DNA from 3 places in the Desulfosporosinus meridiei DSM 13257 genome. Region 3 is predicted to be linked to each of the others. Evidence: riboswitches for the same ligand, from Rfam matches in the RefSeq annotation. Region 3 holds a riboswitch; each other region holds the start of a gene.
The links. A riboswitch is a leader RNA that binds a small molecule or an ion and turns the genes downstream of it on or off. The one in region 3 is predicted to bind cobalamin.
Positions count from the first base shown of each region.

Region 1: it holds a riboswitch for cobalamin, as region 3 does, so the genes downstream of both, DESMER_RS15055 (UbiD family decarboxylase) here and DESMER_RS02330 (energy-coupling factor transporter transmembrane component T) in region 3, are expected to answer to the same signal.
Region 2: it holds a riboswitch for cobalamin, as region 3 does, so the genes downstream of both, cobT (nicotinate-nucleotide--dimethylbenzimidazole phosphoribosyltransferase) here and DESMER_RS02330 (energy-coupling factor transporter transmembrane component T) in region 3, are expected to answer to the same signal.

Region 1 is NC_018515.1:3,267,532-3,278,146, forward strand. Features, by position in the region: gene DESMER_RS15030 (agmatine deiminase family protein) at 1-100, opposite strand, end outside; gene DESMER_RS24760 (hypothetical protein) at 385-519, opposite strand; gene DESMER_RS15035 (hypothetical protein) at 879-1,166, opposite strand; partial or broken gene DESMER_RS24950 (site-2 protease family protein) at 1,664-1,924, shown strand; gene DESMER_RS15045 (hydantoinase B/oxoprolinase family protein) at 2,308-4,047, opposite strand; gene DESMER_RS15050 (hydantoinase/oxoprolinase family protein) at 4,050-6,152, opposite strand; gene DESMER_RS15055 (UbiD family decarboxylase) at 6,257-7,630, opposite strand; cobalamin riboswitch at 7,845-8,021, opposite strand; gene DESMER_RS15060 (N-acetylmuramoyl-L-alanine amidase) at 8,234-10,453, shown strand; gene ilvN (acetolactate synthase small subunit) at 10,550-10,615, opposite strand, start outside.
Region 2 is NC_018515.1:1,502,477-1,513,091, reverse strand. Features, by position in the region: gene DESMER_RS06965 (ParM/StbA family protein) at 1-869, opposite strand, end outside; cobalamin riboswitch at 1,058-1,244, shown strand; gene cobT (nicotinate-nucleotide--dimethylbenzimidazole phosphoribosyltransferase) at 1,359-2,438, shown strand; gene cobU (bifunctional adenosylcobinamide kinase/adenosylcobinamide-phosphate guanylyltransferase) at 2,466-3,101, shown strand; gene cobS (adenosylcobinamide-GDP ribazoletransferase) at 3,108-3,842, shown strand; gene DESMER_RS06940 (spore germination protein) at 4,153-5,784, shown strand; gene DESMER_RS06935 (Ger(x)C family spore germination protein) at 5,804-6,994, shown strand; gene DESMER_RS06930 (GerAB/ArcD/ProY family transporter) at 7,001-8,101, shown strand; gene DESMER_RS06925 (hypothetical protein) at 8,107-8,325, shown strand; gene DESMER_RS06920 (putative ABC transporter permease) at 8,415-9,155, shown strand; gene DESMER_RS06915 (HD domain-containing protein) at 9,160-9,705, shown strand; gene DESMER_RS06910 (TVP38/TMEM64 family protein) at 9,906-10,559, shown strand; gene DESMER_RS06905 (SGNH/GDSL hydrolase family protein) at 10,560-10,615, opposite strand, start outside.
Region 3 is NC_018515.1:500,988-509,387, forward strand. Features, by position in the region: cobalamin riboswitch at 83-264, shown strand; gene DESMER_RS02325 (class I SAM-dependent methyltransferase) at 447-1,190, shown strand; cobalamin riboswitch at 1,434-1,617, shown strand; gene DESMER_RS02330 (energy-coupling factor transporter transmembrane component T) at 1,986-2,864, shown strand; gene DESMER_RS02335 (ABC transporter ATP-binding protein) at 2,846-4,561, shown strand; gene DESMER_RS02340 (lipid II flippase Amj family protein) at 4,589-5,380, opposite strand; gene DESMER_RS02345 (hypothetical protein) at 5,709-5,894, shown strand; gene DESMER_RS02350 (CooT family nickel-binding protein) at 5,891-6,082, opposite strand; gene DESMER_RS02355 (iron ABC transporter substrate-binding protein) at 6,515-7,675, shown strand; gene DESMER_RS02360 (class I SAM-dependent methyltransferase) at 7,770-8,366, shown strand.

The DNA of each region.
Region 1 (10,615 bases), 2.1 Mb from region 3:
CCGGATAACACATAGACGTCTTTATAGGCCAAGAAATAAATGTTCGTGCATGTTCAGACCATTCCGGAGGCATTTTATAGTTTAAAATATTTGGATGCATGTATATTCCCTCATAATTCATAGTTTATGACCAATCCAGTACTATTATCTATGATATCGTCTGGAACCTTACAATCTGAAATTTCAGCTCATTGAAAAGTTCGTTTCGTTTTACTGAATCAGTTAAGACTATATTATAGCATAGAGACTCAATAATTTTAATCATTCCCAGTATTTCTCTCTGCACCATTATCAAAGAGGGCGTAACAAAGTAAAACCTTGTTACGCCCTCTTATATTACAGGTTCAAGTTATTAATTGTACTAAACCTTTTTAATCAACTGTATTATCTTTGTAATGAATTTTCTGGTTTCACCTTTTGGGTTTCAGATTTATGACTAACTGAAAGAGTCATATAGCATAATCCATAACCTAAAACCGAAAAACAGATAGCCGTCAGCAAAAAATCCAGTCCTTCCATACGAGCCCCTCCCTTTCAATTAACCATAATCTAGTGCAGAATATATATTAAGAATTTAATTAGCTTGTACCACTGAGCGGTATCATCCACGTCTGGACTTGCCGCTCAGATATCCAACTGAGTCATGGATCAGGCCTGATACCAGACTCGTTGGAATAACTCCCTAATGTAAGGAGTCCTTACTAGTTATTTTAAACTAATTTTCTTTATTATATCTAAACAATTTATTAACAAATTATAAACTTTTTCTCGTCTTCATATTTCTTCTTCCGACAATGTCACAATGAAAAAAAATCACCCTATTGAGATGCCTTACTCAGGTAATCTCAAAGGGAGTGATAATGGGATATACAAAAATTTTAGAGTCTTTTATATTCTCCCTTTTCATTTAAGTACTGGATATCCTTACAACCATAGTATTCTCCATACATATCAAGGGGATCAAAACCCTTCTTATGAGTACAATCATCAGAATAGCCGATATAGAAGACTTCACCATCATAGTCACACATACGAAATTTGTACTGTGGCTCTGATTCAAACTTTCTTATCAGCTCTTCAAATTCCTTGGTTCCTTTCTCGGCATCTGAGCTGAAGTATTCAGTGAAGGTCTTTTTTTCCAGACAATCTTCGGTTATTTTAAACATTTAAATACCCCTCTTCTTTTTTACTTAATAATTCTCTAAAGAACCATTGCAATAGAAATAAGCTAAGTCTTTTTAATCTTCTTGGATTTTATGCTAAGCTAAGTTTAGAGCTGCTTTTAATCAAGAAAGCAATCCAGATCTACATTAGTAATATAATAACAAAATCTTTAACAACTTCCAACTTTATTGATTATGAATAATCACTATCAACCTACAACCAACTAACTGCATACCAGTAACTTTTTAGGAATAAGAGATAAAACAGAAATAAAACTAGTAATTATGTGATTTAAGGGGTGACCATTTCAATGCATAACGACGAGGACAAACTCAAAGACGATTACCAATTGAAACCTAAAAAGAAGAGTTCTAAAACGATCTTCAGTATTCTTATCACGGCGCTTTTAGGACTACTTAATTTCAGTAAATTAGCAGTAATTGGCAAGCTGCTTTTTACACTGCTTAAAGCCTCTAAGTTTGCAGGAACCTTCATAAGTATGGGCTTGACCGTCGTTCTCTATGCTCAATTCTATGGATGGTTATTTGCACTGGGCTTTGTTGCTGTCATCTTCGTTCATGAGATGGGGCATTACCTGACAAGTAAGCAACTTGGGTTGGATGTCTCGGCCCCAACCTTTATTCCCTTCCTTGGTGCTTTCATAAAAATGAAGACTATGCCTAAAAGTGTTCGCGAGGAAGCAATAACTGCCATTGGCGGACCATTAGCAGGTGCATTTATAACGCTAGTGTGTATTGTGCTTTATATATTAACCAATAACCATTACTGGGCAGGGTTAGCTTATCTTAGTGCCTTCCTAAATCTCTTTAACCTGCTCCCCTTTGGTTCATTAGATGGAGGTAGAATTTCCAAGGCAATCTCACCCTTTATTTGGGTGATTGGGCTAGTTATGGCTCTCTTTCTAATTTGGAAACTCCACGCTTACATATTGTTGATAATCGTATTCTTCGGGATTTATGAAGTCTTCACAATGTTTCAAAAAAAATCGGAAACTGCCCAATATCTCTTTGTTGAACCCAGCTTCAGATTAAAAATCGGTTTTTCTTATCTGTTACTGATTTCGGCACTAGCCGTTCTTATGATATATTCGTTAGATATTTCAAAGTCTTTTACAGATTCTCTTTACCGCTGATTCCCCGAACGACGATCGTTGGTTGCAGCCCAATCTACACCCTCTTGCCCTATCAAAACCCCATAGTCTTGCTCAGCTTTATCCACTGTAATAATTTCATCCAAGACATCTCTCCATACTCTCTCAGGATCTCTCTGCCAAGGATCTCCCCAGCCCCCGCCTCCTGATGAGACAACCGTTAGTATCGTACCGTGTGCTAAGGAACGGGTACTTTCTTTACTGGCAAGACAAATTGTCTCTCCTTGCACTGTTTTTATTTCAACGTAGTTTAAACTTCCTGACTTTCCTGAGGCCGCTCCAAACGGAGGGATTTTCATCCCATCCCCGAACATCACAATATTTGTTGGTTCCCCTTGAAACAGTATGCTATAACGAATTCCTGCCCCCCCTCTCCACTTTCCGGAGCCGGCGGTATTGCTTTCCATTTCATGACACAAAGTTAAATGGGGGTATTGAATTTCGTTGGCTTCAATGTTGGGAGCACGTACTCCTCCATAGTTTGATAAAGGGGCCATATAGGGATACCCATCTCTCCCTAAAGTTCCTCCGCCTGATCCTAATGCACAAAACGCAAAACCTACATAAAATTCCTGTGTGCGAGGGTCAATGCCGTAAAATGATGGCCCACAGTAACGTCCAAACCCTGCCGGCAATTGTACCCCTTTAATAGAACTTAAAGCTTGAAATATGGCACTTATTATTTCACTTGCCGGGGTCAATGTACTTAAAGTAACCGGGGCGGGATCCTTAGGATTGACTAAACTACCTTCAGGCAATACTACCTTAATCCCTCGAAAGGCTCCGCTGTTTCGAGGGATATCAGAACCTAATGCCCAAAGAGCACCAATCCAAGCCGCAGTTGTACTTGTCACAAATGCTGAGTTGACGAAGCCTTTGACTTGAGGATCAGTACCCTTAAAATCAAGGGTCATCTGCTCTCCACGAATTCTAACTGTAACCTTTATTCTAATGGGATTTAGTTGAAAACCATCATCATCCACCCATTCTTCACCCACATAGTCCCCATCCGGCAACTCCTTAATGGCTTGTCTTGTGAGTCTTTCAGCATGGTCTAAGAGGTATCCCACCGTCTCCTTTACCTTAGAGGAAGAGTAGGTATGGATTAATTCTTTCAGGCGCCTTACCCCGATCTTGTTGGCGCCTATTTGCGCCCACAAATCATTTTGCAGCATGTCAGGATTTCTGACATTTCGGGTGATCAGATCCATTACCTCATTGATAACTTGCCCTTTACTGACAAGCTTAATTGGTGGAATGCGCAGCCCCTCCTGAAAAATCTCCGTTGCTTTGGCATTGTAACTCCCTGCTACAGACCCACCGATATCTCCGTGATGAGCCCTGCTTACACAGTAGAAGATAACTTCTTCATCCACAACCAAGGGTGTGATTATCCCAATATCGGGAAGATGGTTGCCTCCTTGGTAAGGATCATTGATGATAAAGACATCTCCTTCTTCAACTTGCCCTGAGTATTTTCGAATCACTTCTTTTATGCTAAAGGTCCCTGCAGCCGCTAAAATCGGAATACCATTAATCTGTGATACTAAGTCTCCATCACCGTTACATATTCCACAGGCGAAATCACATGCCTCAGCAAATATCGGAGAACGGGACGACCGCTCCAAAGCATAGCCCATTTCTTTGGTGATGGTGTCCATACGATTGGCAATCACTGCCCGCTCGATTACTTCATCTATTTTGGCAATCATAGTTAATGCCTGTCCTTTCCAATATTAATGATTAAGTTCTTGGCCTCATCTAGTTTTGCCTGGCAGTTCTCTTCTAATAGAATAGTCGTATACTCCTTTTTTATCAGGGCGGGACCTGGTAAATCCATTCCATTCCTTAAATCTTTCCAATGGAATACTTTCACTTTTCGAAAGCCCCCTTGTAGATAGACCATTTGCATCTCGATACTTGTTGGTGAAGCAGTATTTTCTCCTACAATACTATTTGCATTTATAAAGCTTTCCTCAAGTCTAGGTTCTATTCCACTCTGTGGAAGCCTTTCCTTTTCTTGAGCAACCAGTCGGAAATTAACTAAAACTAATAAATTCTCAGGCTGACAATAACCATAAAGTCTTTCGTGAGCTTCATGAAACTCCTTAGTAAGCTGCTGCCAAATCTCTGGATCACTTACAATACCTCTGACGGGAATATTGATTTCGTGATGTTGATCCTGGTACTTTAAATCTGCAGACCACGTGTATTCACGCTGATCCCCACTTACCCCCAAACGAGATAGTTCTTCATCAGCTTGAAATCTCAATTCCAGCATAGCCTTACTCCAACTTAGGCTTGGGACTTCGCCTAACACTTCATAAAGGTTACGCAAACCCTCGAACTGAAAGTTCGAGTGAAATAACCCCTGAGCACAAAAAACCGGGGCAAGTTCCGGAACCACAACTTGCCTTATCCCCACTCCTTTGGCCAATGCAGTTGCAAATAAGGGTAGCGCGCCTCCAACAGCCGCCAAAGCGAAGGAACGGGGGTCATATCCCTTTTTAACAGTCATTAAGTAAACAGCATCTGCCATTAAGGAAAGGGCTACTTGATAAATAGCATAGGCTGCTTCCGGAACAGCTAGTCCCAATGGTTTGGCTACATTCTTTTCGATTGAAGCATAAGCTAATTCTTTATTTAAGACCATCCGACCACCTAAAAAACTTCGATCATCGATTAACCCCATAATCAAGGCCGCATCCGTAATCGTCGGCTCTTGACCACCTAACCCATAGCATGCCGGACCGGGCTTAGCACCTGCAGATTGTGGACCGACCTTCAGCATCCCTCCCTTGTCCAACCAGGCAATACTCCCTCCGCCAGCCCCTACAGTATGAATATCTAACATAGGAAGTTGGACTGGGTATCCTGCGATCTCTGCTTGAGGGGTTAGTTCCATCATACCTTGCCGTATTAAAGAAACATCAAAACTCGTCCCCCCCATATCTCCGATTACCAAGTCAGATAACCCTTGCCCCCGGGCCAGGATCCAACCTCCTTTCACTCCACCTGCCGGACCAGAAAACAAAGTGTTTACTGCACGCCTACCTGCTTGAGTTAAGTCAGTAAGGCCGCCGTTGTTTTGAGCAATCGATATAGGAACCCGCAGTCCTTTAGCTCGCAAATGCGCCCGCAAATCTTGTAAGTATTTTCCGAGAATGGGGCTTAAACGAGCGTTTAAGACGGTTGTCGAAGTACGTTCATATTCTCCAAGCTGAGAAGACAATTCCGAGGAGAGTGTGACAAATACATTTGGCAAAAGTTCCTGAAGATGTTCTTTAAACTCAACTTCATGCTTCGGATTCCGACAAGCAAACAGCAAACAAACTGCGACAGCTTCCACCTCTTCTTGACGGAGAAATTCCGCAAGCATAGGAATTTGTGTTCTATCCACAGGTTTAACTGCCACGCCCCGGTAATCCATCCGTTCCCTCAAGCCAATCCGCAGATGACGAGGAACTAAAACCGGAGGCAGAGAAACACTAAAATCCCATTGCTCATTTAAACGTGAACGCCGTAATTCTAAAGCATCACGAAATCCCTCAGTTGTGATGAGGGCCGTTTTTGCTCCTTGACCCTGTAGCAGAGCATTTATACCGACAGTGGTTCCGTGAGTAAACTTTTCGGTCTGGGCAAGGAATTCTTCAAGAGTAATGTTGAAATGTTCCGCAAGTTCATTCAAACCACGAATAATTGGTTCAAGGGGGTTCTCAATACTAGACGGTATCTTTGCAGTAGCGGCACATCCCCCCTCATCACGAACAATAAAATCAGCAAAGGTTCCGCCTACATCGACTGCAACTTTAAACATCTATTCTCCTCTTCTTTCAAGTCATTTCTAGATCCCTTATACAATCTCAAAACCCTTGACTTAATTCATATATTATAGAGACTCTTCCCGAAACTAATACTCCTTTATAGTCCAAAAGACCCCAGGAAACGACGAACTTGATTCTGCACTTCAACTGACATTGTTACAGTAGGGGCAAACCCTTCAAGTGGTTTAGTGGCATCAATCCCCATCTTAGCGGTTCGACTTAGGTCATCACTTGATGGGTCTAGAGTACATCCCATGCCCATATGCTGTGGGACAATCGTCACTCCCTTGTCTGCTTGAAGCCGGGTAGCCATAGCCCATAACACCTGACGTTCATCAAAGACGTCTACATCTTCATCAACCACGACAACCATTTTTAAATTATGATCAACCGAGAAAGCAGTAAAAATGGCCTGTTGGGCCTGCCCTTCAGCAATCTTTTTCATGGAAATATAGCAATGAAACAGGCCGCAGGCAGATATAGGAGCATGAACACTTTTAATGTTTGGAAGAGTCCTATTTAAGGCATTTAGCACATCCCCTTCTCTCTGTACTGCCACTATAGTAATGTGCTCCGAACTCATACCTGGAGTGATGTCCTGATAGAGGGGTTTCGTTCGATACTGAACCGCTTTAACCTTAAAGATATTTTCCGTACTGCGGTAACAGGCGTAATTTGTAAATTCTGCAAAAGGCCCTTCTGATTCTCGTTCTCCGGCTACGATTTCCCCTTCAATAATCACCTCAGCATAGGCCGGAACCATTAGATCCACTGTATGGCAGCGAGCAACCTCCAGGGGAGCCCCAAATAGTCCTCCCATTGCTGCGAATTTACCGAGATCATAAGGAATCAAAGCCATCGATCCCATAGAAATATTGGGATGAATACCTAGTACGATGGTTGCCTCCAATGATTTCCCCAGTTCTTCAGAGCGTCGAAAATACTCCCATAGACGTTGCCGGGAATGGAGGCTAATCCCTAATTTGTCTTTTCCTTTTAACTGCATCCTATGATAACCTGCGGTATCAGCACCCGTGAGTGGATCCTTAGCAATCACTAATCCTGCTGTGATATACGGCCCTGCATCGATGGGAAAGTGGGTTAAAATCGGCAGCTTGTACAAATCAACCTCCGAGCCCACAAAAATATTCTCCCGAAAAGGAGCTTCCTGTACCTCAACAGGTTCAATTCTTTGATTAATTCTCTTGGAGAATTCAGCGGCCAATTCATTGGGATGAACCCCCATTGCTAACGCTAGACGTTCACGGGGAGCTAAAACATTCGTAACTACCGAAATATCATGTCCTTTGACATTTTCAAATATCGTCAATGGATAACGCCGAGCCTTTTCTAATTCCATGATTAAAGTACTAATCTCATACTTGGGATCAATTTCCTCTTGGACATGAACAACCTCCCTAGGATTTTGCTGCTTTACTTGATCTATAAACGATCTCAAATCCTGTTCCAAAATAAACGCCTCCTATTTTTTCCTGACCCATTTGGACCGCTAATCCCCACTAATTCCCCTCATCCATCTCCAGCACGCGCCTGTTCCGAATAATTGACCTCCCAGGCAAATCCAATTCTTCAAGAGCCCTTACGGAAAACCAAAAAAGACGATAGAAAAAGCCCGCAGTCATTGACTGGGGGCTTTACCATCGTCCACCAAAGCCTGAAAACAGGCTTATCGTATATTACAGGCAGGTCTTCTGGCTCAAAGTTCATCATCTCCGCACGCCTTCCCAGCCGAAGCCAGTGGCCAATGTACGAGACTCCCTTCTCACAGTGGTGGGTCCGCTCAGGATTAATACCTGATTCCCTATTCTCCCTATCAGGGCACCTGTAATAGGTATTTTACCAGCTTGGATTTTTCAGCTAGTTTATTTGAATATATCCTTCGACATTGAGTTAGTATTTCCTGCTATTTCATAATTTTTTGTTTAATCTATATTGTCGATGTTTGTTTAAAACCGAGGGGGTCTTTCGTCCTATTTTTAGATGAACTTTATCTAAATTCATCAAACCCTGTTAGCTTTTATGATATAATCTTCATAACTTCATATAAGAGAGGGTGGACCAACTGAAAAAGCTAATTTTTTCCGTCATTACTACGCTTGCATTCGCCTTATGTGCACCTCTAATTGCACAAGCAAGCCCCTTAGCCTTTACTTCCGAACGTATCGCAGGACAAGACAGAGTTGAAACAGCTCTTAAGATATCTCAAAAAGGATGGGACTCCGCTCTAACCGTAATTTTGTGTGAAAATAATGATTATCCCGATTCTATAGCGGCAACTCCTTTTGCTGTAAGCTTAAACGCACCTATTTTATTGACTAAGGGCGACACAATCGACCCTCGAGTTATTAAAGAGCTGCAGCGCCTCTCACCGGATAGAGTAATCCTCCTAGGCGGCACTGCTTGCTTACAACCGGCCATTGAAAAAGAACTTGAAGGACTTTCTTTACACTGGGAGAGAATTGGGGGAATAGATCGTTATGAAACATCCGTTCTTCTGGCTAAAGAGTTATACAGTGATTCAATGATTCTTGCTAATGGAGATAATTTCCCCGATGCTCTATCGGCGGCTACATATGCGGGAATAAAACAGATCCCCATCGTTCTTACCTCTACCACGCTGCCTGATTCAGTCATCAAATATTATCAAGATAATGCTCCAAAACATTTAATCGTAATAGGTGGAGAAGTAGTTGTTCCTTCTAAAGAGTTATCTAAGCATAGCTTCGTGATTGAAACTCGTTTAGGCGGCTATGATCGGTACGAAACCAATGCTAAAGTTGTCTCCTTTATGAAAGAAGCTTATTCGTCAAATGATCTTTTCTTAGCTTCGGGCATCACATTTCCCGATGCTGTAGCGGGAACTGTACTTGCCTCTAAATCTAACGCCCCCCTTTTACTTACAGAAAAAGATGATATTCCTCCTGCAGTTTACAGTATTATGCGTCAACATATGAAAGTCGAACCACCTACTCAGGGACCTTCAAATAATAACTCTCTAAATCAAGGAACAGTCACTGCTTCAGGAGGTTTAAACCTTAGAGAAACACCCTCTGCCAGCGGCAACGTACTTATTACGATTCCTACAGGAACGACAATTAATCTTATTGAAAAGCAAGATCAGTGGTATAAAGCCAGCTATCAATCGAAAACAGGCTGGGTCTCGGCTAACTATCTTAGCGTTATAGCGAAAAAGGGAGTTATTAGTGCTTCCGGGGGATTAAATCTTAGAGAAACCCCCTCTTCCGACGGGAAAATGCTTGTCACAATACCCAAAGATGCATCCGTTGAGCTTATCGAACAGCAAGGGGATTGGTATAAGACAACCTACCAATCTCAGACCGGTTGGATTTCCGCTCAATATGTAATACTTGCCGGAACAAACATAGAAACACCTCCAACTTCTACAGCTATTAACTTAAGTCCCAATGGTAAAGTTTATATTCTAGGGGGAACAGGCATCATCGGCTCATACGCTCAAAATATTATGGAAGGAAAGTCTCCTTCTAAATACCCTGACAATCTCAAGGCTTTTCCTGCCTTGCCTGCTGAAATTAAAGAACCCTCAAGAGGTGACGATGATGTCCCTACCCCTCCCACTAATCCCTCTGATCCTCCTGCAACAACTTATGACCCATCCACAGAAGTACTGATCAATCCTTTTGATGGAATTCCCGCCAATGCATTGTCCGGAAAGACTATCATGATTGACCCCGGTCACGGCGGCCCGGATACAGGGGCAATCGGCCCTTCTAAAACCTACGAAAAAAATAACACTTTAGCAATTGCCCTAGCCTTACGGGACACCCTAAAACAAGCCGGCGCTACCGTTATCCTTACCAGAGATAAAGATATCGCACTTTGTCAAAACTACACTGAAATTGAAGATCTACAAGCACGGGTTAACCTGGCAAATAACGCAAAGCCAGACTTATTTATCAGTATCCATAATGATGCAAATACAAAGTCCGATATTCAAGGTACCTCAACCTATTATTCTCAAGATAACCCTCAAAACTTCGCCAGCCAACATTTAGCTAATAGCATCCAATCTGCTGTAATCGGTACGATTAAATCTAATAACCGCGGACTTAAACAAGCAGGATTTTATGTTTTACGCAACACTACCATGCCTGCAATCCTTTTAGAAACAGCCTTTATATCTAACCCTTATGAGGAAGCTAGATTACAGAACCCTAACTTTCATAAGAACGTTGCCAGTTCCATTCTGATTGGAATCTACAACTATTATAAAAACCCCTTGCCTAAGGCATGATCCCAATCAATAATACCCATCTATAAAGTCACTAAAAAACAGGGTGTTTCGCATCTACGAAACACCCTGTTTCTTCATATAAACCCATCATCAAGCTCATTGAGCTTTAGCGGGAATAGGTCCTCGGGAAAGAGCAATTTTTCCTGTGCGAGCGATTTCGAT
Region 2 (10,615 bases), 1.0 Mb from region 3:
CTCTTCATAATCGGATTAAGATTGATGGTTCCATTATTCCAGGGATACAGGCCGCCATTAACCCTGAAAATTTTATCCAGCTCTTTATCATCTGTTTCAAGGGGATTAGCATGACTGCTGGTCAGTTCTTTGAGCTTTTCAGCCACACCAATATAAGCCCACTTTAACCCTTTTTCAATACTAAAGGAGTTCGGAGGATCGAGCATAACTCCATCATAGAAAGTAGCAATATCCGTAGTTCTAAACCCCGGATCAATGACCACAACGTACCCGCTAAACAACTTAGGACTAGTTGGGATTCCGTAATCATTAAGAGTTTCCTTAATAAAAACGCCATAACTTTGGGGAAGTACACGAGAGCGCAAAATGTTGAGCTGACGGGTCATTCCTTCCAAGGGCCCGGAACGGAACATGACTGAAAAAGAGCCTTTCAACTCAGCTTCATATTTGTCCTTTAGGGATGCATAGTATTTAACAGGAACGCCGGTTCCCAGGTAGACATTCGCTTTGGGACTCTTTTGAGCAAGGGCTAAAGCGACCACCAATAAGGCAGTAGCTTCTTCATCCGAGGATTTGTCCTCGTCCCAACAATAATGGGCTTCGTTGGGATTTAAGCTTTCCGCTAAACTCCCCATAAAATAATGCTTCTCTACACCCGTGGAGTTATTCTTAACAATCACGTCCAAGGATGCTATTTGAGTTTGTAAATCAGACCCCTTACCAATTAAGGTATTACCTAATGTTGAAAAAATTCGTTCATTGCCTTTACAAATGACAGCGGGAAATAAAACCTTTGTTTCACCTGTATCTAGTTTAATCGCTCCAAATCCAGGATCCGCTCCAGCTACTAGGATATCACTTTCAAACACACCGGTTCCTCCTATTCGTCCAATAACAGTCTATTTTCTATAAAACAGTCTATAAAAATTGAAAAAGTACGTGCTTACTAATACCTACCATTATATACGAAGGAAACTCTCTTGTAAAAATCTGTGTCAAAGAATTCTCTAATATTTTCCTTGAGATTCAAAAAAAGTTGTGCTATTCTAAAATAAATTAATACCCTACATTTTAGGTGCCCCTAAGGGAGAATAGGGAAGTTCGGTAAGTTATACTATAACAAATCCGACGCGGACCCACCACTGTATTCGATGAGCTTCGTGAACCACTGGTTTTTCCGGGAAGGTTGACGAGCAAAGCGATGAATCGATAGCCAGGAGACCTGCCTAAAGATGTTTATGTCTTTTCATTATTTTATGGGAAGCAGCGGTGATGACGGTAAAGTCCCGACTACAGTTTATTTGTGGTCGGGACTTTTCTATTTTGAAAATTATTATAAAATAGGGGGAGGAAATTATATGGAAAGCTTCACCGAAGAACAACTCTACACTCAATTACAAAAACTAATTTCGGACATCAAAGGTCTGGACCAAGAAGCAATGGATCAAATTCAAGGGCGTTTAGATTCTCTCACAAAGCCCCAAGGAAGTCTGGGCCAGTTAGAACATATTGCCAAGCAACTTGGTGGGATTCAACGAACCTCCAAGCCGATAATTCAAAAGAAAGCCGTTCTCACAATGGCAGGAGATCACGGTGTCGTTGAAGAAGGAGTAAGTGCCTTTCCCCAAGAAGTAACTCCTCAGATGGCCTATAACATTATGAATGGCGGCGCAGCCATCAATGTCTTAGCGCGGCAGGCAAATGCCGAGGTCTTTTTAACAGATGTAGGTATTGCCTTCCCGATAGAGGGACAACTTATTCAAAAACGCGTAGCCAATGGCACCAAAAACATGACTAAAGGTCCGGCTATGTCACGTTATGAAGCTTTGCAAGCTCTCCTGGCCGGTGCCTCAGTGGCGGAGGAAAAGATTCGTGAAGGCTATAACCTCTTTGCCACCGGGGAACTGGGAATTGGCAATACTACCCCCAGTTCTGCCATTGTTGCTTTATTAACTAATTCTCCTATCGAAGAAGTTGTCGGACGGGGGACAGGCATTGACGATGAGGGAATCATAAGAAAACGCCGGGCTATTGAAAAAGCCATTGAGGTCAATCAGCCGGACACCTCGGATGCTCTAGATGTTCTTAGCAAAGTCGGGGGCTTAGAAATCGCCGCAATTGCCGGTTCCATCCTGCAAGCTGCTGCCAGCCATGTTCCCATTGTCATTGATGGCTTTATCTCCACTGCTGGGGCACTCATTGCGGCTAAACTTGCTCCACAATCCATTGCTTATATGATCCCTTCTCACGGTTCAATGGAAATAGGCCACCGTAAAGCTTTGGCCGGTCTGGGCCTCGATCCTGTGCTCAACCTTAATATGAGGCTTGGCGAAGGAACAGGTGCAGCCTTGACCTTTTATTTCGTAGAAGCAGCTCTTCGTATCATCGAGGAAATGGCTACCTTCGCCGATGCGGGAGTTAGCGAAAAATCCAGCTAATATTAACTACGGGGAGTCGATGAACCTATGTCTCAGTTTACACTCATCACAGGTGGTGCTCGGAGCGGCAAGAGCTCTTTTGCAGAACTTCTTGCTGCTCAGGACAATCGTCCGGTCATTTACATTGCAACAGCCCAAATCTGGGATGGGGAAATGGCTATTCGGGTTAAAAAACACCAACAGCAGCGTCCCTCCTCTTGGCGGCTCATCGAAGAGCCCTTGGAAATTGGGCAAACCTTAACTCAACTTAAAGATGAGGAGGGAGTCATCCTTCTTGATTGTGTCACTCTTTGGCTTACAAATATGCTCCTAGCCGGACAAGCCGAACACTCAAGTCAGGAAGCATATGAATCAGAATCAACTCCCGATTCCCCAGATCACTCCCATCTTTATAACCATGTAGAGCCGAAAGTCTTGGCTGCGGTTAAAGAAGTTGCAGGTCTTGCTCAAGAGATTAAACCGAAGGTCATCTTTGTCAGCAACGAAGTAGGACAAGGGATAGTCCCCGAAAACCCCTTAGCTCGGGCCTACAGGGATTTAGCCGGACGAAGCAATCAGATATTGGCCAGAAGTGCTGACCATGTGTATATGGTTATCGCCGGTTTACCTATGGATTTGAAAACCTCCGGCGAGAAGCTGCTTGCTTCTCTGCACAAGGAGTGATTATAAATGCGCGGGCTTCTGATTGCTCTGACTTTTTTCACTCGCATCCCTTTACCTGTTCCCCAAGACATCACAACAGAAGAATTCACACGAAGCTATCGCTTCTATCCCCTAGTGGGGTTGATCATTGGTCTGCTCCTCTGGCTGTTGGCCAAAGCCCTTATTCCATATTTTCCACCTTTGGTTATAGGGGCTATCTTGTTAGGTGCTGAGTTAATGCTCACCGGAGGAATTCACCTAGATGGTTTCATGGACAGCATGGATGGCTTATTATCCGCTCGAAGCCCCGAGAGGATTTTAGAAATCATGAAGGACAGCCGAGTTGGCGCTCATGCCTCCATGGCTTTGGTGGGCTTGCTGCTCTTAAAGTTCAGCTTACTTGCCAGCCTGACTCCCTCAATGTTAACTATTTTGATTATAATGCCTATGCTCGCACGCTGGGTCTTTCAGATAGGGGTTATTGCCTTTCCCTATGCTCGTTCTCAGGGACTGGGCAAAGGATTTCACGAAGCTTCTCAGTGGGTTACTTTCCTGCTTGGCGGGGCAGTCATATTCGGCCTATCCTTTTACCTTCTTGGTTTAGCCGGCCCGGTTGCCTTTGGAGTATCGGCCTTAATAATCACTCTCATGTCTTCGAGAATTTCTGCGCTCTTAGGGGGATTAACCGGGGATCTCTATGGAGCATTTATTGAACTATCTGAAGTTATCTGCTTGTTAGTGGCTTTTCCCTTCCTTAGGTGATTCTTCAAGGACGGAACTAATTTTTCCCGGTACGTTACTACAGCGATTAGAATGCTTATACAGAAACAGATATAGAAGCGTTAAGGTTTAGGGACTTTGTCCCCGAAATCTTACGCTTTTTATTTTCATAACTAGCTCCATTCCCAAGCCATAAATAAGTTTGGATATAATGGTTAATATTAACTAAGGGCTTAGGCAACTGAGTTGGCTTCTCAGAATCATAGGCCCTTGAATCTGTGAGAAAGAAACTTCCAGAAAGTATGTACTGCACTGTACCACTTTCTGACTAGTATGGAAAGGGATGGGGGTTATGCTCAGTTATCTGCTTAGCAGACTGAAATATCTGAAGCTGCTTGGACAAAACTATAAATTGAGCCAAAGTAACTCTACAGCTTCTAAAGACAAAGACGAAAAAAGCACCACCAGTCACCTTTCCGCAAGTCTTAAAAACAACCTGGATCTTTTCAGAGAATCCCTAGGTAATAATTATGATGTTGTCATCAGAGAGTTCACGATTAATCTGCCAAAACAAGTCGATGCGGCATTGCTATATCTTACAGGGATGACAGATCCAAAAATAGTTAATGACAGTATCCTTAAGCCCTTAATGTTTGAATCACAGTTGGACAAGACCACACTTGCATCAAAACTTGATATTATCGAAATTATCAGAACCACCATGCTTTCAGTGGGAGAAGTAAGCAAATCCAATTCCATTAACGATCTCGTTGATAATTGTATGGCTGGTACAAGTATTCTATTAGTTGATGGGTGCCCTGAGGCCTTATTAATAATGACAGCCGACTGGAAAGCCCGCAGTGTGGACGAGCCAAAAACTGAATCTGTCGTTCGCGGACCCCGGGAGGGTTTTATTGAAAATATCTTAACGAACACTACCTTATTAAGGCGCAAAATAAAAAACCCGGATTTAATCCTAGAAACTATGAAGATAGGTCAACGAACCAAGACAAGTGTTTGTATTGCTTATATAAAAGGCCTTGCCAACCCCTCACTCATTGAAGAAATCAAGCGCAGACTTAACAACATTAAAACCGATTCGATCTTAGAGTCGGGTTATATTGAGCAATTCATTGAAGACGCTCCTTTCTCAATTTTTTCTACCGTGGGCAACACAGAAAAACCCGACTCTGTGGCGGCTAAAATTCTGGAAGGGAGAGCTGCAATTTTTGTAGATGGTACTCCTTTTGTGCTTACTGTTCCCTTGCTTTTATTTGAAAACTTTCAAAGCGCTGAAGATTATTACTCCAGACCTTATTTCGTCAGCTTCATTCGCTTAATTAGATTTATGGCTTATCTGATTAGTATCCTAGCACCGGCTACTTATGTAGCCTTAACTACCTATCATCAAGAGTTAATTCCAACCCCACTGCTATTTAGTATGGCCTCGGCTCAGGAAGGCGTACCTTTTCCGGCAATTGTGGAAGCCGTAGGTATGGGCGTTGTATTTGAGATTCTTAGAGAAGCAGGGGTTAGATTGCCTCGACCTGTGGGGCAAGCAGTAAGTATTGTCGGCGCTCTGGTTATTGGCCAGTCTGCGGTAACCGCAGGCTTAATCGGAGCACCTATGGTTATTGTAGTAGCCTTAACTGCCGTCGCTAGTTTTGTCGTGCCGGCTCAAACAGACTCCGGTGGAATATTGCGGATAGTCTTTGTCACCCTGGCTGGGTTTTCCGGTGGTTTTGGTATTATCATCGGTCTTATCGGGCTCTTCATTCATCTAACATCTTTGAGATCCTTTGGCACTCCATTTCTTTCCCCGATAGCTCCCCTTAGTGCTGCCGATTTAAAAGATTCCTTTATCAGAGCACCTTTATGGGCAATGATAACTCGTCCCAGCTTTATGGGCAGTGAAGATACTCAGCGCAAGGATTTTCGTCTAAAACCCAGTCCTCCCTCGGAAAAAGAAAGTCAATCTGAATAATTATAATTTAGGAGTAGTGATGAAAAGCGTAAAGAAAGCGGCAGCCCTACTGACAACAATCTTAATTCTTTCTTTAGGTACTACCGGCTGTTGGAATCGTCGTGAATTGCCCAATCTAGGAATTGTCATGGGGGCTGGGCTGGATAAGAACGAGGATTCCGGTAAATTAGAGGTCACGGCCCAACTGATCAAAACTTCCGAGCTCAATTCTGGGGGTACTGGGGAGGGGGGTGGCGGAGGAAGCGGAGACTCCAGAGCGTATTGGAATCTGCAAAACACGGGAGAAGGTATGTTTGCAACAATTAGAGGTTTTACCCATAAATCAAGCCGTAAATTATACTGGCCTCATAATCAGGTGATAATCTTTGGGCATTCTCTGGCCGAACAAGGCATCCAAGAATACCTGGATTTCTTTGTCCGGGATCAGGAAACTCGTCTGGAGGTGTATATGCTTGTCGCCCAAGACAAAGCAAGCGAAATCCTAGATTTTCAACCAAAGCTGGAAAAAATCCCTGCAGTGGGTATATCAGAATTAATGGAATCGCAGTCCGCAAACTCGCAAACATGTGTCACGCAACTTAACGAGTTTGTCACCCGTTTAATGAGCCCCACAACAGCTCCTATCGCACCTATTATAAAAATAGAGGGCCAAGGGGCTAACAGCGAGTTGTCTGTGGAAGGTACTGCTGTCTTTAAAAAGGACAAATTGATTGGTCAACTTACCAAGGAAGAAACTCGAGGACTGTTATGGGCAATAAATAAGGTAAAGAGTGGAATCATTAAGGTCAGGTGTCCCGACTGCCAAGGAATAGCGAGTTTAGAAATCATCCGCTCTAAAGGCAAAATCACCTCTCAAATAATTGACAGTAAGCCCTCGATCACAATTGAAATCGAAGAAGAAGGCAATATTGGCGATCAATCTTGCGATGCAAACTTAGTAGCCCCTGATGCCGCTGAAAAGTTGACCAAGCAAGCAGAAAAGGCTATCCTCGACGAAGTAGAATCAGCTTTGAAAAAGTCCCAAAAGCTTAAAGCAGATATCTTTGGATTTGGGGATATATTCCACCAAAGACACCTGAAGGAGTGGACACAGATGAAAGATGATTGGGATGAAATCTACTCCAATCTTGATGTAGAAATTACTGTCCAAGCCAAAATACGCAGATCCGGATTGATCGGGCGACCTGCAACACCAGAAAAGGAGCAATAGACCTTAATGAGACTTGAAAAAGGAGTAATATCCAGCCTTCAATTGTTCTTCTTGGTTAATTGTTTTATACAAGGGGCACTCTTGCCTTTGACCTTTGCTTACCCAATTTCTAAGCACGATACCTGGTTGGCAGTGATAGCGGCTATGATTATCGGTACCGTAATAGCTTTAGTCTATATTTCACTTGCCAATTTATTTCCCGGCAAGAACTTTGTCCAAATTAACGATCTTATTTACGGTTCCTATCTGGGTAAGTTTATCTCTTTACAATACAGCCTTTTCTTTCTAATAACCTTGTCCGGATATCTTTGGTTTATTGGCGATTTCGTCCTGACCTTTATTATGCCGGAAACTCCCATGAGCTTCATTATGATCATGTTTGCTTTCATCTGTGCTTGGGCAGTACGGCAAGGAATTGAAGTAATCGCCAGAATGTCTGTAGTGATTGCTTTTATCCCGGCAATAATTGTCTTCATAACCTTTGCCATGCTTTTAAAAGATATGAAGTTTACAAATTTCTTACCAATTTTGGAGATACCTATAGGAGATTTGATTCAGAGCACACATATAATCACCCATATTTCATTTTCTCAAGTATTTGTCTTTTTGATGATTCTTCCCTCAGTAGATGAAAAACGCAAGGCCAAGAAACCAATTCTCTTAGGAATGATTAGTGCGGGACTTATATTAGTATTAGGTACCATACGCAACATAGCAACACTCGGCCCTCTTAGTCCAGTAGTGACTTCTCCTTCAATGGAATCAGTACGCTTGATTAATATCGGTAAGATATTAACTAGGCTGGAAATATTCGTGGCAATGGCTCAAATCCTATTATTATTTGTATTATCGTGTATTTTTTATTATGCGACGGTTTTGAGTATAGCCCAGATGACAAAACTCCGCACCTATCAGCCTCTGGTTGTAATAATTGGTGTCCTGAGCATTGTTTTAGCTCTTATATCCTATCAATCAAAAATGCAATTAAGCTATTCAATCATGTATAATACACCCATCGTTAGCTTACATTTTTATCTTGTTCTTCCTTTTATGTCTTTAATTGTAGCGAAACTAAGAAAACTACCCCAAAATAACGGAAGGAATTAACTGCCATGCTTTTATTATTAATATCTGCTTTTTTAGGGGTTGTCCTCTATGAAGTCCCGAATTTAATTAGAAACAAATATTGGCGAGAATTAGTGGTATTTTCAGTCCTCTTCTCCTTAACTTTTATGCTGGCTCTGTTGCAAACATTAGGATTTCAAATTCCTAGCCCTGCCATAGGAGTTGATTATCTTGTTGAGGATATCCTGCACATAAACTATCGTTAGGATATCTCCTTTATCCATATATAATTTTGCCAACCCTACTAATATACGATAAACTATACATAATCAAATGCAGGGGGGTTAAGATCTGTATGTTAACGGATTTTATCCTGACTTTTTCTATTTATGCCTTTGCAGGCTGGGTTATGGAAACTCTATATCGTTCCTCCAACCAACGCAGGCTCGTAAATCCCGGATTTCTGAGCGGCCCTTTTCTCCCCATTTATGGATTCTTTTCTACTTTGGTAATTTGGACTTCTGAACTGATAAGCGGCGTCTCCTTACCTCTACAATTTCTATGGTTTGTCTTTTTATCGACCTTGCTGGAATATGTAGCCGGTTGGTTCTTCGAGCGTTTCTATCACTTGCAACTCTGGGATTATCACTCTATTCCTTTTAATTTACAGGGACGAATTGCCCTTCCTTTCAGTTTGATCTGGGGGGGATTAGGACTTGTGTTTTATCATATCATTAATCCGACGGTTCAACTGCAAATTCAACTCACCCCTTTTCCGGTTCGTACTGCTTTTGCTCTAATCATGTCTGTCTATGTGATTTGGGATTTAATTCACTCTTCTTTGTTATTACGCCGTTTAGAGCACTTTGTTACCGCCTTTCAAGAACGTTATGAACGATTGGAATTACCAACCTTCCATATTGCCTGCTCTCCCTTTTATCGACTACTGCATACCTATCCAAAAATGCGTCACACTTTACATGAGAAGATGGCCTTACTCTATGCTAAGCAAGAAGCCATGGAACACTTTCTAAAGCTTCAGCGCAATAAATTCTACAACCCAGATAGTGAAAACAATACTCACTCACTTGACTAGGAAGGTGAAGTCATTGAGTCTATCTAAGCAGGTGGAAGACATTTTAAACCATGAGGAATATCAACAGTTAGGGCAATTCACCCATCATAGGCCTTTTACTACTCTTGAACATTCTCTCCGGGTTGCCCAAATAGCCTATAATTGGTCTATCCGACTGGAAGACAAAGTAAATCTGGATACCTGTGCTGTCACTCGGGGAGCCCTCCTTCACGACTTCTTCTTGTACGATTGGCATAAACTCAGACCGGATGGATCCAGATGGCATGGTTTTCGTCATCCAAGAATTGCCTGTCAGAATGCAGAACGGTGTTTCGAACTCAGTGATAAGGAAAAGGACATCATTTTAAGTCATATGTGGCCCCTTACTCTCCGCCTACCCCGCAGTAAAGAAGCTTTTCTGGTTATGTTCGCTGATAAGATAGCCTCTATTCAAGAATTTCGCTGTAAATTCAAGAGGCAACTCCCCCCCTCTGAGAGATACACCTCTCTTCACCTTATCAAACATGGTAAGCTCCTTCGCCTGAAAACGTCACCTACGAGGCCCCATTAGCGTAGAGTGCAAAAAAATTGCCAACAGCATTTACTTAGTCCAATTATTATTAGTGGGTAGAAACTCGGCTGCTCCACGAAGACGCTGTCTTCGCACGAATTAGCCTTTTTGCAGTATGCACCGAAACGTTATGCTTTCAGATTAGTATAATTACGGCATGCCTTTGATAGCATGCCGTTTGGTTTAAGGAAGGTGAAGTCTTGACCAAGAAATTTTTTTCATTCTTTACTCTGGCAGTCTCCTTAACCTTTGTCGTTTTACTGTATCCTGAACTCCAGAATCCCTCTGCTTTTCAGATGCTTGTTACCCAATGGGGATGGGTTAGTATCTTTGTTGACCTATTCATCTTAATGCTTCTGGCCCTCTTTCCTATAACTCCCTTTGCCTTAATCGCGGGGGGGAACACCCTCATTTTTGGTTGGGTTAACGGTTTTCTCCTCTCTCTGGTCGGAAGTTTGCTGGGAGCCTCACTGGGTTTCTATTTATCCCGCAATCTAGGACAAGAATGGGCCCAGCCTAAAATTGCGAAGCTAGGGAAATGGGCTAACTTAATTGAAGGAAATAGCTTTTCCATTATCCTAATATCCCGACTAATTCCCATTCTACCCTCAGCTGCAGTCAACTATGCTGCAGGATTATCCTTAATGACTTTTCCAAGGTTTTTTCTTGCCTCGGTTCTCGGAAAAATTCCTATGATTGTTTGGGAATCATGGATTGGTCATGACTTTTGGCAGATATCTAAAAACCCCAGCCGTTTTTTGTTAGCCATATTGATTGGCGTTCTAATTTTTGGATTAGCCAGCCTCTATTTCTATTTCTCTGCTAATCGTTTTAAAGAAGATACTTCGGAATAATTAGTACCTTGCAAAGGCTTTAGCAATCATCTGATAACCTGCCGCATTGGGATGGG
Region 3 (8,400 bases):
TATTTTTAGAATTATAATAAGCAGGACGAATTTTTGGTATTAAAGATTGACAAATCTAACATCTAGTGCTAGGCTGAAAAAAACTTCATACCAATAAACGAGTATACTTTTTTAAGTGAAAGTATTAATAGGGAAGTCAGTCAATCTGACGCGGTCCCGCCACTGTGATAGTGAGCGGCCTTACATGATGTCACTGGGATACTGGGAAGACGTAAGGCAGCGATGAACTTAAGCCAGGAGACCTGCTCGTTTAGATTAATCAGAACCTACGGAAGATAGGGGAGGTGTTCTTTATGTCGGGTTGTCAGCAACTTAATCCGATTAATAGAGTCAGTCATAACCCTTTACAGGTATCTGTAAAGGGTTTTTTTAGCTCTCTGAGGTGCTATCTTGTTCTTGTCTGAAGAAGTCGAACTATTAAATTACAGGGATGGGGAGAGAAACGTATGTTAGAACATGGCATTGAAGGCTATTGGGATAGGCAGGAAACCGGCAAGAGCAAATCCGTTCAAGATGATCGAGCCTGCCCTAAAAAAGAAGCTTGGAAGTCATTGTTGATTAAATATGTCGGGCGCGGAGAAAACCAGCAGGTGTTAGATGTAGGAACCGGAGATGGCTTTTTGGCAATATTATTAGCCGGGCTGGATTATTCAGTTACAGCAATATATGGGCATTCAGATAGATTGGAACAAGCTCAGAAAAACGCTCAGGCCTCAGGAAAGAACATACGCTTTTTGAAAGCCGAGGCTCATGCTATTGACCTGCCCAATGAAAGTGTTGATTTGATTGTTGCAAGAAATGCCCTGGGACTTTCCCTTCACCCGCAGGAAGTGTATCAGGAATGGTTTAGACTTTTAAAACCGTACGGTAAGGTATTGGTGTTTGACGCTAATTGGTATTTACGCCTTAACAATCCGGACTTGCAACGACAATGTAATAAGTATCGGCACCTGGCTATCAAGAAAGGTTATCAAGACAACAGCATCTTCGAGCAGCAAGTAAGCGAGGCAATTGCTCGGGGAATGCCCTTATCCTATGAAAGACGGCCACTTTGGGATCATGGTGCATTTCGGCGCTGCGGCTTTCAACAAATTGAAGTTGAGGAAAATATTAGCCCCTGGGTTTTTAGTGAACTCGAACAGATCTTGTACTATCCAACTCCAATGTTCGCTATTTGTGCGACAAAATAATGTCCGGAAGCTAATTTAAGTAAAAGTCCCAAATCTGAAGATTTGCATCAGAATTGGGGCTTTTCATTTTTGGAAGAGCTAAGCCATAACGGCACAATCTGCTTAAATTCTCTTTGTTCCTGTCTTAGTAAATAATAACTAATTGTAAGAGAAAGAAAACAGCAGGGATTCCACAATTTTTGTTGAATAAAAACTTGTAGAATGAAAAGCTAGAATATTATAAAATTGCTGAAATCCGGGAAAACTTAATAATGAGCAATGAGTATACTTTCTTGAGAGAAAGTATTGAAAAGGAAAGTCAGTTAATCTGACGCGGTCCCGCCACTGTGATAGTGAGCGGTCTTACAAAGATGTCACTGGGCCACCGGGAAGACGTAAGGCAGCGATGAACTTAAGCCAGGAGACCTGCTCATTGCAACCACGCAGAACCTACGGAAGATAGGGGAGGTGTTAAAAATGCTGACCGCACAGTGTCAATATTTATTAGTGTTTTTTGCTTCTCAACAACGTTGAGGAGCTTTTTTAGTGATCAGATTTAAGCAAACGGATTTAGGTGAAGTAAAGAGATGTGGATTAGACAAACTGGGATGTAAGTGAAAGTAGTCTATAGGTGAATACTTTAGGAATGCTAGCCAAGGGTGAAAATTTCGCAAAGAATTTAACAGGACAGGACGATTTGGGGGTTCCGGGGGTGCTTCTTCAGGTGATCAAGTTTGAGGAATGGCAGTTCAGGACACTATAAAAGCGAACCACAAACAGGAAGATAAAGTGACTTTGGGGAAGGGGGAGAGATGATTGAACAGAGCATTCACTACATTTCATCCAGCAGTAAGCTTTATATTTTTTGCAGTCATGCTAATTTTCACCATGCTTTTTTTGCATCCGGTTTTTCTGGGGTTAACCTTAATTCCCGCCCTGATTTTATCAATAATTCTTAATGGGCGTAAGGGTGTCAAGTTTAGTCTTTTATTTTACCTGCCAATGTTTTTGTTCATCAGTATCGCTAACCCCTTATTAAATCATCGCGGAAGAACCGTATTATTTTACTTGATGGACAATCCTATTACTTTAGAAGCGGTGCTTTATGGGATATGTTCAGCGGTATCCTTGATTGCAATTTTGGCCTGGTTCTCTTGTTACAATAAAGTAATTACAGCGGATAAATTTTTATATCTATTTGCTAAGATTTCTCCGGCAGTTGCCCTGCTGATTACTATGAGTATGAGAATGACTTCTAAACTAAAATATCAACTCAAGACTATTAGTAATGCTCAACATACCATAGGCTTGGATCAGAGTACTGGAAATGTTAGGGAGAGAGTCAAGAAAGGTATGAGAGTCATTTCCATACTGTTGAGCTGGTCCATGGAGGATGCCATTGAAACCGCTGATTCTATGAAGGCCAGAGGGTATGGGTTAAAAAACAGAACGACCTTTTCACTTTTTAAGTTTGATAAGCGGGATGGTTTGGTTTTGGCTGTGATCAGTGTCTTAGGGGCAATATGCTTGGCAGGGTATTTTTTAGGGTACGGTACCTTGCAGTTTTATCCCTCAATTAAGCCTGTAAATCTATCAATTCAGGCTATTGTGCTGTATTTTGTCTTTGCCGCATTGGCATTATTGCCGATTATTATTGAGGTAAAGGAGAGTTACAAATGGCGTTCTTACAAATAAAAGACTTGAGTTTTTCCTATCCCAAGACCCTGGAAAAGGCCCTCTCCAATGTGAACTTAAGTATTAACCAAGGAGAGTTTATTCTGGTCTGCGGTGTGTCCGGCTGCGGAAAGAGTACACTTTTAAGGCAGATAAAACGTGAAATCGCTCCCCATGGCACGCGGACAGGGAAGGTGTATTATCAGGGCAAAGATGTTGAGCAATTAGATCAGAAAATCTCAGCTGCTGAAATTGGCTTTGTCATGCAAAACCCTGAGACTCAACTAGTAACCGATACTGTATGGCATGAGTTGGCCTTTGGCTTGGAAAATCTGGGACTGAGTACACCTGAAATTCGCCGCAAGGTTGCAGAAATGGCCAGCTTTTTCGGCATCAATGGCTGGTTTAGAAAATCCGTGGATGAATTGTCGGGCGGCCAAAAGCAACTCCTGAATTTAGCATCAGTGATGGTCATGCAGCCTAAGATACTGATCCTGGATGAACCAACGGCTCAGTTAGATCCCATTGCAGCCCAAGATTTTCTGGCAACCATTGCTAAGATCAATCGAGAGTTAGAAGTGACCGTAATCATAACAGAACATAGACTCGAGGAAGTATTCCTGATGGCGGATAGGATTGCAGTTATGAACAAAGGAGAAGTTATCTGCTTGGAGACACCGGAGCAAACAGCTAAACTCTTAGCGAAGAGGGAGGATATATCTGGGATTTTTAAGGGGCTGCCTTCCGCGATTCGAATTTATAGGGAGTTAAGGGTGGGTGAATATTGCCCTTTGAGTGTGAGAGATGGGAGGAAATGGTTGGCAAGCTTCATGCTTCCGGAAAAGGGAGGATTAGCGAACCTTACCTTGCACCTCTTGGCAGAGGAAGTTCAGTTCCGTAAACCTGTGATTAAAGCGGAAGAAATCTGGTTTAAGTATACCAGAGAGGGTGACGATATTTTGCGTGGGTTTTCCCTTAGGGCCTACTCCGGAGAAATCCTCAGTGTGTTGGGGGGCAACGGAAGCGGTAAAACGACAATGCTGAGAGTGATTTCCGGATTACTAAAGCCCAATCGCGGGAAGATCATCATTAATGATCAGAAAATAGAGACCTATAAAACAAAAGAGCTTTATCAAAACAATCTGGTGCTTCTGCCGCAAAACCCCAAAGCCTTATTTGTTTGTGATACGGTTTTAGAGGATCTTCAAGAGGCGGGTGCTGTTCTGAGGTTGGATGTGGCTGCCCTCAGGAGTGAAATTGAGAAAATTGGCCAAGAGTTGAGGATCACAGCTTTATTTGAGCGTCATCCCTATGATCTAAGTGGTGGAGAGCAACAGAAGGTGGCTCTGGCCAAACTTTTATTATTGAATCCCAAAATAGTGTTATTAGATGAGCCGACTAAAGGCCTTGATCCCGAATCCAAGGAAGAATTAGGGGGAATCTTACAAAGGCTTTGTCATAACGATGTTGCCATAGTTTTAGTGACTCATGACATCGAATTTGCGGCTGAGTATGCTGACAAATGCGCTATGATGTTCGACGGGGATATTGTATCTGAAGGATACCCCAAGGAATTTTTTGCAGGAAACAATTTTTATACGACAGCGGCAAACCGAATGGCCAGAGGAATTTGCCCAACGGCGGTGACCTGTGAGGATGTGGTTGAATTATGCAGGGCATACTCAGCCTTCAGCCCGGATGCAGGAGTTCAGGCCTAGAAGCGAGTCTCAGCTCAACTCCGGTTCTTACATGTATAGGCCGGCAATGGCCTTAGCCACAGGGATTAGGAGCAATTGTCCCATAAGAGTCCCCAGTAGTTTTGAGCTCATTAAAATAACGACGAGGGCCTTGACATCCGCATAGGGACGATTTCCCTTCAAAGCCTGATCGGTAATAATTGCTGATTTAGGGTCAATAAAAAGCATGAAAATAATATTTGCGGCTGTGTTAAGTACTCCTGCTGAGGCTGAAGCAGCCAGGCGGTGCTGAGGGTCGACAAGTAATGTGGCATAATAAGCCGACATTACTCCAATAGTATAAATCCCTGTTACCAGGATATTGAGGACTATCAAGTTAATCGGTATTTTACGATAAGGCAGATGATTGACCATTGCTCTGGAAGGCAGGGTAATACTGTTAATAAATCTCCGCATACTGCCCCATCTTAAAGCATCGATAACTATTGATGGCACAGAGGCTAAGTGTTCAAGCTTGGCTACAGCTTGAGAGAAGTTTTTCAGAAAAGTAGGAGTAAGAATTATACCGAAAAGGGTGCCGGCAGTTGCTAGAAAAATGACCCTGCGGATAATTGGAAGAGGATCGATACTGTGACTTATTGAGCTATCCATCAAAGCTCCGATTAAAGGAACTTGCAGGGTATGAGCAACGAGAGATATTAAATAAAATAAGTTAAAGAGTGAGGTAGAGAGGGAGAATTGTCCGCTTTTGATAAAATTAAGCCGCACAGAGTAAGCAAATGTATCGATGATGTGAATTATTAAGGTTAAGAAATACAATTGATATAGGTTGCCCTGCACTTGCCCACCCCCACCTTAATATGACTATGTGAGATAGAGGCTGGAAATACTCTTGGCAGCGCATAGGGCGGGCAACAACCGAATCATTCTGATGCGTAAATGTAGCTTTGCATACAATATTTTAAAAATTATAATAAAAATTAAAAAATTTTGTAAAATCAGAAAGGTATTTTAAAGTTTTTGTAGAATATAGAATTATAGATTATAGAATATAGAAATAGAGTATTAAGAAAGTAATGAAAATATTGGGACCATGGAGGTCTGGCACTGGGATATAGTCAGCTCCATGGTTCTTTTAACCTAAAATTATATGAAAAGAGGTTAGGCTATGGGACAAAGAACACGAACACAGGAGACAGAAGATCGCAAACAATCGTTGTACGCTAAAAAATCAGAGATTTTAGGGAAATATATGTCGGATAGAGAAAGACGCTCTCGCTGGCTAGTCCAGCTTATGGATATTGAAGATGAGCTGGAGGAATTATCCCCATCGTCAAGAAAAAGAGACTTTTAAGATATTTTTTCAATGATAATTCGGTGGTTGAGCAAAGTCATAGCTTTGATTCTGGCAGGAACAAACATCTGTCTGCCAAGGATGTCCATTAGATTCACGCCGTTCTCACAGGGTTGAATGCTATCTACCGACTCCATGATCAGGACTTCCTTTTCCCCATCTTGGAGATAAACGTTAGATTCACACATTACAATCATCCTCCTTCAAGCTATAAAAAGACCATGGAGGTCTTGACTCGACTTAATGTCAAGTCAAGACCTCCATGGTTCTTTTTTATTGTATATTTGTGATTATTCTATTCCACAAAAAGTGGATAATTCCTTCTCGCAATTGTTGGATTTTTGAAGAAGTGTTATTTGGCTATTCAAGTATCTTTTAAGGAAAATTTTCCAAAACAAGCAGGGGTTTCAAAGCTAATGACGAATACTACTAAGGAAATTATAAGGAAATTAACTAGTGTATTTAAGACCATGGAGGTCATTAGGCGGCATAAGGCGCCTATGATTTCTATGGTCTTTTTAGGTATTTAAGAAATAGAGGTGATGCCGATATCTTAGCAGAGGAGACATAAAGGCATGTGCAGAATGTAGGTGCTGGCAAATCAGGAAGGGGATTATAAAATGAGTAAAAAAATCATAAAAGATTGCGCTCGGTTGCTATGTTTACTGTTGGTCGGGATGGCTTTGTTGGGTTGCTCAGCAGGGCCGGGCAGCAATAAGGCGGAGACAGATCAGCCCGCAGTAAGCGCACAGGGAACAGTCAATTCGGAAATGCAAACTGTGACAGATCTAGTGGGGCGTGAGGTCCATGTAAAAATTCCGGCTCAAAGGATTGTGGCAGTTGGGCCGGGGTCCTTAAGGCTGGTTGCTTATGCGGAGGGAACCAAGGGGGTGGTTGGGATCGAGGATATGGAAAAGAAAGTCCCCACGGGCAGGCCTTATATGTTTGCTTATCCGGAACTAAAGTCCTTGCCTACCATTGGGCAGGGCGGGATAGATACGGTGCCGGATGAAGAAGCGTTGCTGAGCGTTAAGCCGGATGTCATATTTATCGCCTATCTGGTGGACAAAGCTAAGGCAGATAATCTGCAGAAAAAGACTGGGATTCCTGTCGTGGTTTTGAGTTATGGGCCCTTGGCAACCTTCAATGAGAAAGAAATCTACCAGTCCTTGGATCTGGTCGGCCAGATTATCGGAACACAACAACGGACTGCAGAAGTCATTAATTATGTTAAGAAGAGTCAGCTGGATCTGGCAGAGCGCACTAAGGGTATAGCAGACGCTGATAAACCCAAGGTCTATGTAGGTGGGTTAGGAGTGAAAGGAACCCAGGGCATTGAAAGTACTCAAGCCAAGTATCCTCCGTTTATGAACATTGGAGCTCGGAGCGTCGTCGATGAAACGGGAAAAAGCGGCAGTTTGATGATTGAACGGGAAAAGCTGGTGAGCTGGGATCCTGACATTCTCTTTATTGATGAAGGCGGGTACAGTAAAGTGCTTGCCGACGCTCAGAAAAACCCGACATTTTATCAATCTCTAAGGGCTGTCAAGAACGGGCAGGTCTACGGTCAGATCCCCTATAATTTTTATACTACTAATATTGATACAGCCCTGGCAGATGCCTATTATGCCGGGAAGGTGATTTTTCCGGAGAAGTTTCAGGACATTGACCCGGTTAAAAAGAGTGAGGAAATCTACACCTTTCTCTTAGGTAAACCTGTTTATGAAGAGATGGCCAAAGATTATGGCGGCTTTAAGAAACTCGATTTAACTCAACCCTAAGAGAAGTTAAATCTGCTCAGGTCAAAAAATGATGTTAGACAAGAGATTGAGTTTTAACTATTAGTGGACTAAAAGGACAAAAGGAGAGAGCAGGATGAGTCATAAAAAAGCCTATTTTGATGAGAAGGCAGCCAAGTGGGATACTCTAATTGAAGATGAGGTAATACTCAGGTTAAAAAATATGGTAGAAGAGCTGGCCTTGCCCCCGGGCTGTAAGGTGCTGGATCTGGGGACAGGCACGGGAGTACTGGTTCCTCTGCTGATCGAAGCCGTGGGTTCAGCCGGAAATGTGGTGGGGCTAGATTTTGCTCCCCAGATGCTGGCAGAAGCTAGAAAAAAATATCAGTACCCTAACTTAGAGTTCATAGAGGGAGCTGCGGAGGAGATTCCCTTGACAGATCAGGCAGTCGACGAAGTGGTGTGCAACTCAGCTTTTCCCCACTTTGATGATCTGAGGCGCTCTGCTCAGGAAATGGCTCGCGTTCTGAGACCCGGAGGGCGAGTTACTGTCATGCATCCCCACAGCAGAGAGTATATTAATAATCTCCATGTGTCGCTGGGTGGTGCAGTCCAAAACTGTCTGCTGCCGGAGGAGAAGGAGATGAAGTCCATCTTTGCTGAGGCGGGGTTTGCAGAGATCACCTTGGAGGATGCTCCTCAGGGTTATTGCTTATCGGGAAGGAAAGCATGAGCTGGTTAAGGGAAAAGACTGGGACAAAATCAAT